4 regions of the Leuconostoc sp. C5 genome follow, and region 2 is predicted to be linked to each of the others. Evidence: predicted binding sites of a transcription regulator. Region 2 holds the regulator's gene; each other region holds the start of a gene.
What was found. The regulator LexA, encoded in region 2, represses DNA repair genes until DNA is damaged. The targets are predictions, from matches to a motif close to CNAACANNTGTTNG.
Positions count from the first base shown of each region.

Region 1: a site for LexA is predicted at 1,599-1,612, ahead of RHP56_RS04125 (type 1 glutamine amidotransferase family protein). Genes of this name have one in related genera too.
Region 3: a site for LexA is predicted at 1,281-1,294, ahead of RHP56_RS04875 (Y-family DNA polymerase). Genes of this name have one in related genera too.
Region 4: a site for LexA is predicted at 1,928-1,941, ahead of RHP56_RS03270 (FtsK/SpoIIIE family DNA translocase). Genes of this name have one in related genera too.

Region 1 covers NZ_CP134351.1:819,892-823,101, reverse strand. Annotated here, with positions in the region: gene RHP56_RS04135 (sensor histidine kinase) at 1-118, opposite strand, end outside; gene RHP56_RS04130 (response regulator transcription factor) at 216-893, opposite strand; gene RHP56_RS04125 (type 1 glutamine amidotransferase family protein) at 959-1,549, opposite strand; gene RHP56_RS04120 (hypothetical protein) at 1,691-2,062, opposite strand; gene RHP56_RS04115 (hypothetical protein) at 2,080-2,361, opposite strand; gene RHP56_RS04110 (hypothetical protein) at 2,602-3,210, shown strand, end outside.
Region 2 covers NZ_CP134351.1:1,136,918-1,140,127, forward strand. Annotated here, with positions in the region: gene RHP56_RS05735 (tRNA1(Val) (adenine(37)-N6)-methyltransferase) at 1-438, opposite strand, end outside; gene RHP56_RS05740 (lysophospholipid acyltransferase family protein) at 498-1,136, shown strand; gene RHP56_RS05745 (YneF family protein) at 1,147-1,383, opposite strand; gene lexA (transcriptional repressor LexA) at 1,633-2,271, shown strand; gene pyrE (orotate phosphoribosyltransferase) at 2,311-2,943, opposite strand; gene pyrF (orotidine-5'-phosphate decarboxylase) at 2,944-3,210, opposite strand, start outside.
Region 3 covers NZ_CP134351.1:975,912-979,121, forward strand. Annotated here, with positions in the region: gene RHP56_RS04865 (Type 1 glutamine amidotransferase-like domain-containing protein) at 1-234, shown strand, start outside; gene RHP56_RS04870 (YczE/YyaS/YitT family protein) at 579-1,229, shown strand; gene RHP56_RS04875 (Y-family DNA polymerase) at 1,333-2,655, shown strand; gene RHP56_RS04880 (hypothetical protein) at 2,648-3,028, shown strand; gene RHP56_RS04885 (hypothetical protein) at 3,015-3,210, shown strand, end outside.
Region 4 covers NZ_CP134351.1:626,095-629,304, reverse strand. Annotated here, with positions in the region: gene RHP56_RS03270 (FtsK/SpoIIIE family DNA translocase) at 1-1,872, opposite strand, end outside; tRNA gene RHP56_RS03265 (tRNA-Glu) at 2,028-2,099, opposite strand; gene RHP56_RS03260 (tRNA (cytidine(34)-2'-O)-methyltransferase) at 2,172-2,684, opposite strand; gene RHP56_RS03255 (AI-2E family transporter) at 2,681-3,210, opposite strand, start outside.

The sequences.
Region 1 (3,210 bases), 320 kb from region 2:
GAATCAGTCCCTTGTGTGCTCGGTACCATTTCCAAAATAAAATATAAGTAATTACAATTAAAATATAACAACCACCCCAAAGGACATCGAACATCGAGTCTAAACTTAGTGATCGCATAATCACGCTCCACATTAGCAAAAGAAAAGTTAACATAAATGAGGCGTACAGATACCAAAAGTCAGATAAAAACTGCAACGCTAAGCCAAATATTTTTTTAATCACTAAGCTTAATCCCCTTACCTTTGACAGTTTGTAAATACTTTGAAAATCCAATTTCTGTTACTTTGTTACGCAATCTCGTTAGCGTGACCGCTAACGTATTCTTATCAACAAACATCTCGTTATCCCACAAAGTAGCCATAATGTCCTCTCTGGTAACAAGTTGATTTGGATGAGTAAATAAAAGATACAATAGCTTTGTTTCATTTTTGGAGAGAACTACCTCTCGACTGTCATATATTAACTGATTATCAATAATATTCAAGGTATAACCTTGAAATTGAGAATGCTTTTTCTCTACACTAAAGCTATATTCGCGTCTCAGCAATGCATTAATTTTTACGATTAATAAATCTATGTTAAACGGCTTAGTAATGTAATCATCTGCGCCGAAATTCATGGCCAGAATCATATCACTTTCTTCATCACGACTAGATAAAAAAATTATCGGTATCATGCTATTTTGACGTATTTTCTGTGTCCAAAAAAAACCATTATAGTAAGGTAAATTAATATCCATCAACACTAAATGTGGTGAATGCATTGTAATTTCCTCTTCAACTTGATTAAAATCTTTACAACTAACTGCACTTAGTCCCCAACTAATCAAACCCTTTTTCAGCAGGCTTACGATTTCTTGATTATCCTCAACTATAAAAATTTTATATTTCATAATTTGTGTCCTTTATTTACTTACTTGAAGGTAAACCAAATCATGAATAAATGCAAGCTCATTCGCTAAGCATAGGGATTACCGAATTTGTCACAATACTTGTAAAATCCCAGTTTGTACAGATTGGTTGTTTTATCAATTTGATCTACTGGCAGTGCGTGAACTGTTTTCATAACTTGATTTGTAAACTCTAAGGTTGCTGTTCCATTGGCAGTAATTAAAGGTTCATCTACTACAACTTGTTCTTCCAAGAATCTAGACAAGTTTGTATATTGCTCATAACTCTGCCACAAATATACTGAATTACCAGTATGCTTTTTATCATTCAATAAACCATTTTTAGCCAAGAAATCAACTGCACCACAAATGGCCGCCACCGTTTTCCCCGCGACTAAACGATTTTTGATTAGATTAGTAATTTCAAGGCTGTTGATATGCCATGAATTACCACCAATCAAAACAAGTAACTCGGTTTCTAGAGGAATCTCGTTAATAGAGTAGTCTACTTTAGTCTGAAAACCACCAATGGAGTGTATAGTTTTTTGAATGGAAGCAGTTTTGACTGTCCAATCGGTTAATTGATTTAATTGACTTGATAGATAGGCACCTTCCCAATCTGCATATTCGTTTAACAAAAGAAACACTGCTGTTTTCATGTATCATTCCTCTTTCTTAATATTTAAATAGCTTATCATATAGAAAAAGGGAACACAAGTTCGCATATCGACACAAAAAAAGCATCGTTATGTAATCAACAATGCCTTTTCTAATATTAAAAATAATAATTGAGTTCAGCCTTATTCTTCAAATCCCTTAACCATTGGTAGCAAGGCAGCTAACATCAGTACGCCAATAAATCCTAGAATAATACCCAAAGTCATCATCCCCCAAACCATTGTCATTACCATACCTAATCCAAATACGATCGCACTAACAAAACCAAACAAACTGATTACTACGATTCTAGTATTCCAAATCCATAACGCTTTTCCTGCCATTTTACGTTTAGCCAAAAATACAGCTAGAGCACTAATAATACCAACGCCACCTAGAATTGCACCTTGTAACTCTACGCCCCATTCCGGTAGTAAAACCATACACATCCCAATTGCGAATAGAAAGCCACTACTAATCCACCCTAGTAAGATTATAAAGTCATTTTTCTTCATTAGATTCCACTATCCTTTTAGTTTGTGCCTAAATGTACCCATCGTTTTCCTGCGTATACGCCGACAAATGATAACACTATGCCGCCTGCAATGGCTGGTACAAAGTTAGTTTCCATCAGTGTGGGTCCGTAATTTAGTAGTTGATCAGCCGAAACTGCACCCAAGCTACCTAACAAAATACCAGTGCCAAGGGTGATGTTTTTCCTCAATACTGTACCAGGTTGTTTCACCACATTTCCCAAAAATGCGACACCTAACCCTGTCACAACTCCGATAATGATATTTAATACAATTGCCATCTCTTATCTCCTTTATCCTTTTGATTGAATTAATTATCTAATTACTTTGTTTATAAATTGCTAAGGTTTTGTTTCGGTTTTGTTAATGACGTTTTATTAATCAAAACATCGATACTTTTGTTTACAATTTGTTAATCTTAAGCGTTACTGCGTTTTATCAGCAAATTTTTGATACAATGAGAATTGAATTCTTTAACTGATTAACTGGACGCCATATATCATTCCACGAAAGATAATCATATGCAGCTCATCAAAAAAATAACGACAAAATTTAATGACATCATTGATCATCACAACTTAAGACATCACATTTCAGAAAAATCTGATCGTGTAGTTCTATATAATGCCGCAAGCACAATATCTAATTTGGTATTTGCGCTTATCAAATTAACTATTGGTATATTCTTTTTATCTTTATGGTTTTTAATATTTGGTGGCTATTATATTATTTTACTGGCTATTCGATCATACTTTTTGTGGCGATATCGTCAAATTAGAGTTTCAAACATAAATCCCTTAGAGCGAGAAAAAATTGAAATTAGATACTTGCGAGAAGGTGGTATCTTATACGGTTTACTGGGCATGGCTCTTGTTACATTATCGATTTATATGTATATCGTAAACGAACCACAACGATATAATCAGAGTATTGTGTTGCTAATTGCACTAATTGGCTTCACTAAAATTGTGACATCCGTCGTTGGCTGGATTAAAGCTCGTCATTTTCGTAGTCCAATTATTACTTATTTAAAATCATTAAATTTAGCTGATGGATTAGTTGCCATTGTGATGACACAATATGCACTATTGTCCTATGAAAATTCACCTAGTGCTTCGTCATCAACAGGA
Region 2 (3,210 bases):
CGCAATTTCATAATGTTTATCTATATTAGTCTTGGTAGTCTCAGTTAAGGGAAAATAAGGTGGATTAGTCAGAACAGTTTCAACAGATCCAGGTTTAATTTCATTAAATATATCTTTCATGTCAGCCTGAACGACTGAAACACGTTCATGTAAATTGTTCAGTTCAATGCTACGTTGTGCCATTTCAGCTAATTCTGGTTGTATCTCGACTAACTTTATTTCCCCAGTCACTTTTGGAGCGTAAAAAAGCCCAACCGCGCCAGTACCTGATCCCAAATCAACAGATAACCCTTTACCTTTTCCTTTTACATCAGCAAAATGTGCTAATAAAATCGCGTCTAAGGAATATGAAAACATGTCTGGATTCTGGATGATATTAATATTTTGTGATGGAAGTCCATCAATACGTTCATTTGCTTTAAGAAATGGTTGTGTCATTTGCGTTTCTTTCTGTTTATCTGTAAAATTGAAATGATTAATTTATGAGGTAAATAAATATGAAATTCTATGATTTTTTACGCGGCATTGCTGTTGCTTTAATATGGGCAGTTACTGGCCGCATTAAATACATGAATCGCGACAGAATACCCCAAAACGATAACTATGTGCTAGTTGGTCCACACCGCACTTGGTGGGATCCAGTATGGTATGCTGTGGCAGCCTACCCAAAACACTTTATTTTCATGGCAAAAATTGAATTATTTAAATTCAAGCCACTTGCATGGTTAATCAAATCAGCCGGCGCATTCCCAGTTGATCGTGAAAATGTTGGCCCAAGCGTCATCAAAATACCTGTACGCGAATTAAAAGATGGCAAGCGCTCTTTAATAATGTTTCCTTCTGGTTCTAGACACAGTGATGATTTAAAATCAGGTTCCATTCTAATTGCACGAATGGCTGGAAAGGCAATCGTACCAGCTGTATATCAAGGCCCTGTTAAGTTCAGTCAACTTTTCAAACGTAATAATACCACAGTTAATTTTGGTGAGCCAATTATTATTGATCGTAAAGACCGATTGAACAAGGAAAATATTGCTAAATATACTGAGCAGATGCAAGCAGCTTTCCAAGAATTAGATGCTGAGATTGACCCAACTTGGAAATATGTAGATCCAAAACGTTCAGAAAAAAAATAAGCCGATTGGCTTATTTTTTTTGCGAATTGGCACTTTGTTGCTTCATCTGAGCCATCATTTGGTTCAATTTCTTTTGAGATGGTTTTTGTCCCATTGACATCATCATTGATTTCATCATTTCTTCTGAAATAGGTGGGTTTTTTGCAAGATAACTCTTCATTGAGTTACGTGCCAAGAAAAAGCCACCGACCAAACCAATAATTAAAGTTAACACTGCAATCAAAATTGCTAGCCATGTGCTAATCATGCATATTCTCCTTACTAAAATGTCTGATAATTATTATAGCACAGCCAGCAAAGGCGTGCTATAATAACTTGCAGAGTTAACGTTTTCAATATGAACCATTTTGTTCGTTATAAAAATAAATAACACGAATTTTTTATTATTTATTTAATATTAGGTTGAATTTTTAAAAAAATAACGAACAAACGTTTGATTTGTTCGTGTTTTTCCGTTATACTGATGATAGTAAATTTAACAAGTAGGAAACCCATCATGGCAATTACACAAGAAAGCAAACAAATTCAAGTGCTTCGATTTATTCATGAAGCACAATCAGAAAATGGTTACCCACCAACCGTCCGAGAAATTGGTGAAGCTGTTGGATTATCATCTTCTTCAACTATTCACGGTCACATCGAACGTCTGGTAAAAAAAGGTTATCTTTTAAAAGATGCTTCTAAACCAAGAGCTCGTGCGATTGAAGTAACCGATATTGGTTTAGAGATGCTTGGGATTTCAACCACACCCGGAAAAATTCCGGTACTTGGAATGGTTACAGCGGGTACACCAATTTTGGCAGTAGAAGAAGAAGCAACTGAATTTTTCCCTATCCCAGATAATTTAATGCAATTTGATGGTGACCTATTCATGCTTAATGTTCATGGTGATTCAATGGTTAACATTGGCATTCTAGATGGAGACAAAGTTATCGTACGTAAGCAAGAGAATGCTGATAATGGTGATGTTGTTGTCGCAATGAATGATAACAATGAAGCGACAGTTAAGCGTTTTTTCCGTGAAGCCGATCATTATCGCTTACAACCTGAAAATAACAGCATGGCGCCAATTATTTTGCAAAAAGTCTCTATTTTAGGAAAAGTAATCGGACTGTATCGCGACGCTATTTATTAAAAACCAAATAAAAAGGCTCATCTCTGATGAGCCTTTTTATTATGCTTGCCAAGCATTTGGATTTTCCTTCCAGTTTTGTAAGGTTTCAACTTGTGATTTATCGAGATCCCCACGCTTAACGGCTGTTTCAATTAGTTGTGAATATGTTGTCAGTGAGTTAAATGTTAGTCCTGCTTCAGCAAAATTTTTTTTACCAGCTGGTAATTCATAAGAAAATATGGAAACAACACCAAGGACACTTGCTCCCTCCTTACGCACCGCATTTACTGCGGCCAACACAGACCCACCTGTTGATATCAAATCATCAATCAGAACGACTTTACGATTTTTTACCAATGCACCTTCCGTTTGACGACCTGCCCCGTGATCTTTGGGTTTTGAACGTACATAGACCATTGGTTTATTTAATTCTTCAGCTACCCAAGCTGAATGTGGAATACCTGCAGTAGCCACTCCACCAATAATCTCAACGTCACTATATTCTTTTTTTATTAGTTCAGACAGCCCTTTGTATATATTTTGACGTACCGAAGGGAAACCAATGGTCATCCGATTATCTGTATATATTGGACTCTTAATACCCGAGGCCCACGTGAAAGGTTCTTCTGGCGAAAATTTTACGGCACCAATTTCAAGTAAATCATTAGCTACTTGTTGTTTATAGTCTGTCATTTATTTTCTCCATTCATTGACAACACGTTGATATGCAGCCACTGGGTTGGTCGATTGTGTAATTGATCGACCAACAACTAATCCAGTTGAATTCAACTTCTTGGCTTCCCCTGGCGTAGTCACACGCACTTGATCTCCAGCTTCATCACCAGCTAAACGAATACCAGGTGTGATACGTAAAAATCGATCATTCGTGTGTGACTTAATTAAACTAGCCTCTAAGGGTGAACTAATTGTCCCGTCTATGCCCACCGAGTAAGCAAGCTC
Region 3 (3,210 bases), 160 kb from region 2:
GGTGGTTATCCATTTTATCTACTACATTTCTTGAAAAAAAGTGGTGCTGACCATATTTTAAAAGACATTAGTAGGACTGGGGTTCCAATTTTTGGGCTAAGTGCTGGATCAATTGTAATGGGACCTTCCATCGAATATTTGCAATATCTTTATCCAGAGGACAACCAATTTAATGATACAGATTTAACAGGTTTGAACTTAACAAGTACTACAATTTTCCCGCACTTCAAATAAATGTTAACGCGTGATGCTGATATTGACAAAAAACTAACTTCGTATGAAAATACAACTGGAGTTAAAATCATGAGGCTTAATAATGATCAAGCCTTATCGTGTCATTGCAAAGATAAAGTCCTGATTGATTAAATACCGAATTGGAAACCCTATATATCAAATAACGATTTAATCTCAAAATCCTAACTTTTCGCGTTATACTCAACTTCTTTTAAAGAATAGTGGAATAGGGGTTGTGCTGAAAAAATTACAGATACGCTCAATACAGAACTTAAATCATTAATTGACAATTCACTATCATCCATTTAAACTTTACTTATAAATAATAAGTTGAGGAAAAGAATTTGTTCAATAAAAAATTAAGATCGTATTCTTTTCGTCTTTGTTTGTCTATTGTTGGCACCATTATCATTGCCTTTGGGATTGTTTTATTCCGTTTGGCGAACATGGGCATTGATCCAGCAACAGCAGCAGATGTTGGTATATCAGATACCTTCCATTGGAATTTAGGGAACTATCAGCTTGCATTTAATGCGCTATTGTTCCTTGGCATTTTGTTTTTCGATCAAACACAGTTTGGCATCGGAACATTAATCAATATGTCGTTACCAGGATACATTATCGCTTATTTTACACCGAAGTTTGAACCTATAGTTGGGCGTTGGTTTGGAAGCTTTTCTTATCTTGAAAACATATTTTTATTTGTCATTGGTATGTTTTTATTTTCATTAGGAATTGGCATATATACAAGTGTAAATCTTGGTGTTTCCCCGTACGATGCGGTTGCGCCATTGTTCAACAAAAAGAAATGGGCCAGTTATCGTCTGACAAGGTCTGTTCAAGATTTGTTCTTTTTTGTAGTTGCCATTATATTTGGTGGACCACTGGGTATTGGAACTTTTTTGATTGCCACGTTAACTGGCTATATTGTACAATACTGGCGTCAGCTATTTAAAAAAATAAAACACCACATGCAAAAAACGCACAGCTTTTAGTTGTGCGTTTCGTCATTCAAAAATTAAATACAATTTATCCTCTTGCCAAACAGAACGTTTGTTCGTATAATGAATTATACAGCTTTTGTTTTGGAGACAGCATATGGTAAACAAGCAGAAAATTGAATACAACTACACGCAAGAGGAACGACGTGTGATATTTATGATTGATTCTAAAAGCTTTTATGCCAGTGTTGAGTGTGTGGAACGTAACTACAATCCATTAAAAGCATTACTTGTTGTGATGTCAGAACAAGAAAATACCAACGGCGGCTTAGTCTTGGCATCTTCACCAATGGCCAAGAAAATACTGGGTATCACTAATGTTACCCGACAACGTGATATTCCTGTTTGTCCGGACTTAGTGATTGCTCATCCAAGAATGAATCTTTATATTCAAGAGAACTTGCGCATTAACAACATATATCGACAATACACTGATGATGCGCACTTATTGCCATATTCCATCGACGAATCAATTCTTGATATGACCTATTCTTGGCGTCTTTTTGGAAAAACACCGGAGGAAGTTGCTTTTAAAATACAAAAGCAAGTTCGGGCAGAAACAGGTATCTATTTAACTGTTGGTATTGGTGATTCACCAGTCTTGGCCAAATTAGCGCTTGATATTGAAGCCAAACATGCTAAGAATCTGACAGGAATCTGGCATTATGAAGATGTGCCACGGAAGCTATGGCCAATTACTAAACTAACTGATGTTTGGAGTATTGGCTCGCGAACTGCGCGTAAGCTAAATTTGATGGGTATTCACTCAATGTATGACTTATCTCACCAAGATCCATATCTATTTCGTTCGAAACTGGGATTAATGGGTGAACAGTTGTTAGCTTTGTCTTGGGGTATTGACCGATCTGATCTGACTGAAACAATCAGGCCCAAAAATAAATCATATAGTAATTCTCAAGTTTTACCACGTGATTACAGCCAACAAGCTGAGATTGAAATCGTGATTCGAGAAATGGCGGATCAAGTTGCCACAAGAATTCGTGCCCACCAAAAGCAAACGTGCTTAGTTAGCTTGTTTATTGGTTATTCTTTTTCTGAAAGTGAGAAACAAGAATCACATGGCTTTAGAAAACAATGTCGTATTAGTCCCACTAACGATACCAATGCATTAATGGCTGTTATGATCAACCTCTTCAGAAAGCACTGGCGAGGCGAGATTATTAGACACATCGGGATTGATTACGGTGGACTAGTTGATGATACTGGAGTACAGCTTAATCTTTTTGAACAACCTGAACACATCCTTAAAACAAACAAAATTGATCAAGTTGTCGACGAAATTCGTCAACGTTTTGGTACTACAGCTTTGATGCGGGCTATGTCTAAAGAAGTCGGTGGAACAGCCATTAACCGAGCTAGTTTAGTTGGCGGACACAACGGAGGCAACAGTTATGACTGACAATGATGATTTCACTACGATAATCAATCGCTACTTCCAAAACGATTACCGAGAACGAGGAAAAATTAAATGGAACGGCTACTTTCTGTCCGACCACACTTCTTCTTTAACCAAAGAGGGCATTCAACGAAATGCAATAACTAAGAAATTACCCGCAATATCACTAAATGATGCGCAAGATATTTTACGACACGCTTCTGCTAATTATCATGCCGTAACCGTTCAACAAAATATTAAAGATAACGAAGGAAATCTGATCCCTAATGTGACTGGTTTAATAAATGGTTTTTCCGAATTAGGTGTCTATATTGACCACCAATTCATAGCCTTTGAAGACATTAGAACAGTGGTAAGAAAAAATGAATCCAATTGAAAATATTATCACAGAGATTAATTCTTTATTCACTAAACAACCTAATACTATTTATGAAGTACGATTGGTTAATCAGCGATATGCTAAAAAAGTTAATGTGTTCTTTGAATATTATCGGATTGGACATGCGACTCATTCACAGCAGATTGCTCGTTTAAATGATGAATATCGATCTCAAATAC
Region 4 (3,210 bases), 510 kb from region 2:
TTTTATGGTACCGTTAATCACTTTAACGTCAGGTCGCTGTGTGGCCAAAATCATGTGAATACCGGCTGCACGAGCTTTAGCACCAAGGCGCGCGATAGAAACTTCAATTTCATTACCCACCGTACTCATTAGGTCAGCGAATTCATCTACAATAGCAACAATATATGGCATTGGTTGCATAATTGGCTGATCTGTTTCCTTAGCTTCAGCATTCTGCTTTTCAACCGCCGCATTATATTCACCAATATTACGTTTTCCAAATTGAGCTAAAAGCTTGTAACGATTTTCCATCTCGTCAACAACTTTTTGCAAAGACTTCGCTGCTTTACGGGGCTCCGAAACAACTGGTGTCAGCAAGTGTGGTATCCCGTTATAAATAGATAACTCAACAACTTTTGGATCAACCATCATTAATTTAACTTCATTAGGTTTTGCACGCAAAAGGATAGATACAATAATACCATTAAGCCCTACTGATTTTCCAGATCCAGTAGATCCAGCAATAAGCAAATGAGGCATAGCCGATAAGTCTGCCATGATAATATTTCCTGTTACATCTCGGCCAAGTGGCACATTGAGTGGATTATCATCAAATGGCGCATTCTCAATCATGTCTCGGAATCCAACAGTTGCCTGAGTATCATTAGGAACCTCTATACCAACATAGGGTTTACCGGGGATTGGCGCCTCAATTCGTATTGATTTTGCAGCTAATGCCAATGCTAAATCATCCGATAGATTAGCAATTCGATTTACTTTAACGCCTTGCCCTGGTTTCAACTCATATTGAGTTACCGTAGGTCCTAATGAGACACTGGTCACTTCCGCCTCAACACCAAAGCTTTGCAGCGTATCATGGACAAGACGCGATTTGTCGGTTAAACCTTTAAACTCTTTTGTTTGGTCTGTAGGCGCTAACTGCGTTAATAGGTCAGCAGTTGGTAACTGGTAATCCGGATTTTCTTTTTCCAACATATCTGTAGAAACTTCGCTATCACTAACAGAAGTCTTTTCGGCCTGATCTTTGGAAGACTTTTTTGTTGGTTGAGGCGCTATAGGACCATTCCATTTAATTTCAGGCTCATTGAAATTTTCATGAACACTAGGTGGATTGACGTCTTTTTCTATTTTTGGGAGAACATCGGTTGACAAACTATCATCTCGGCTCACACCTAATGGATCATCTCCATAATCAGTAATATCTTTCTTGTGTCTATCACGTTTGAAAAGCGATTGTCGGGTTGGCTTTTCATTAGCTCGTTTTTCCTGAATATGAGTAACCCCTTCATGAGCTTTTTCAACACCTTGCTGAACAATGTCACGAGCTGGAATACGGAAAAAGATTGCAATACCACTGAATAATAAGATTATTGTTACAATCCACGTGCCAATGCTAGACATTAACATAAACAGTAGATGATATAATGCCGCGCCGATTATACCACCGCCAACCGGTGTGTTTGCTGATTGATTGACAAAATCTTGACCAATTAACCGCACCACTTCGCCAACATATCCATCTGCATTTTTTAGTGTGTATTCAAAAAATAACAATGATGAAATTGTCTCAATAGCAATGAACATCATAAAAGCGCCAACCCAAAAATGAGTTGCTATTTTAGGTGTTTTTCGAGTAATAAAATAGTACCCTAAAAATAATGTCATAGGTATTAAAATCACAAGATACATATTTCCAAAGAAAAAACGAAAAATGTCAGCGATAAATACCCCTAATATGCCAAGCTTAAATATACCTAGTATACCTAAGACAATACCACCCAAGAAGCATAGGTTTTGAACTAAAGGGTTCTTTTTTTTACTCTTTTTACCACGTGTTGTACGCCGTCTTTGTGTAGTCTTTCTTGTCGCCAAAGTTCCACCTCTTAGTCAGTTCATTCTAACACTTTATTTTATCATTTTTGAAACTCGAACAAATGTTCACATCAAATTCTTAAGCTTTGCTTAACTCTATTTCAAAAATTTAATTTTTAAACACAAAAAAACGCAACCAGAGTTGCGCTTTTTAGTAGCTCGTGAGAGAATCGAACTCTCGATTCCGCCGTGAAAGGGCAGCGTCTTAGCCACTTGACCAACGAGCCATGGTCAATAGTTGTTCGTTGTAACGAAACAACTATATTAGTTTATCAGGGAAATTTATATCTGTCAACTGTTTATTTCAGTTTGTCTTGCTCGTATGTGTGAGTTGTTTCTAAATTTGAAAAAGATTGCTGGCGCAATGCTTCATAAAGCACAATTGCGACAGTATTCGATAAATTCAACGAACGAACATGTGAATCATCCTGTGGGATACGAATAGCCTTCTCCGGATTTTGACGCATAAATACTTCTGGTAACCCTGTGGTTTCTTTTCCAAATAAGAAGTAATTGTCAGTATCATTTTGTGCGTAATTAGGCTGTGTATAGTCTTGGTTAGCAAATTTAGAAACCAAGTATAAGTTGTCTGTTTCTGCTAAAGTGTCTAGAAAATCAGGCAAGCTTGGGTGTTTCACCAACTTTACATGATCCCAATAATCTAACCCGGCACGTTTAACGTGTTTGTCATCAAGTTCAAACCCCAACGGTTCAATTAAATGTAAGACTGCATCAGTTCCAGCAGTCGTACGAGCAATATTTCCCGTATTAGCAGGCATTAAGGGTTCAAATAAAACAATATGATTCGTCATTTTTCAGCTACTTCCTCTACTTCAAATAAATCTGAGTTTGCACGCCACCAATCATAGATGTGTGTAACAAACACTTTAGCTACAGCATATGATGGCACCGCTAACACAATACCTAATACACCAAAAATATGTCCACTGCTCAATAACACAACGATAACAGTAACAGGGTGAATTGATAACGCCTCCCCGAGAATTTTTGGTGAAATAACATGTGCTTCAATCGGTTGTTCAATAGCTAGCACGATAATAGCTAATATTAGCATTTTTGGGCCACCAGCAATCAAAGCAACTGTGAAAACTGGCACTTGTGCAATAATTGATCCAACATACGGGATTAAGTTAAAGAAGCCTGCCATCAGCGCTAATAAAATACCGTACGGCAAACCAATAATGGTATACCCTATGGAAAACATAATCATTACAGCGAGTGCAACACCAAGTTGTCCACGAATATATTGAGCGATTTGCTTACTAATTTCCGTTAATAAGTAGCGTACTGATAGTTGTGAGTTATTTGGAAACTTAC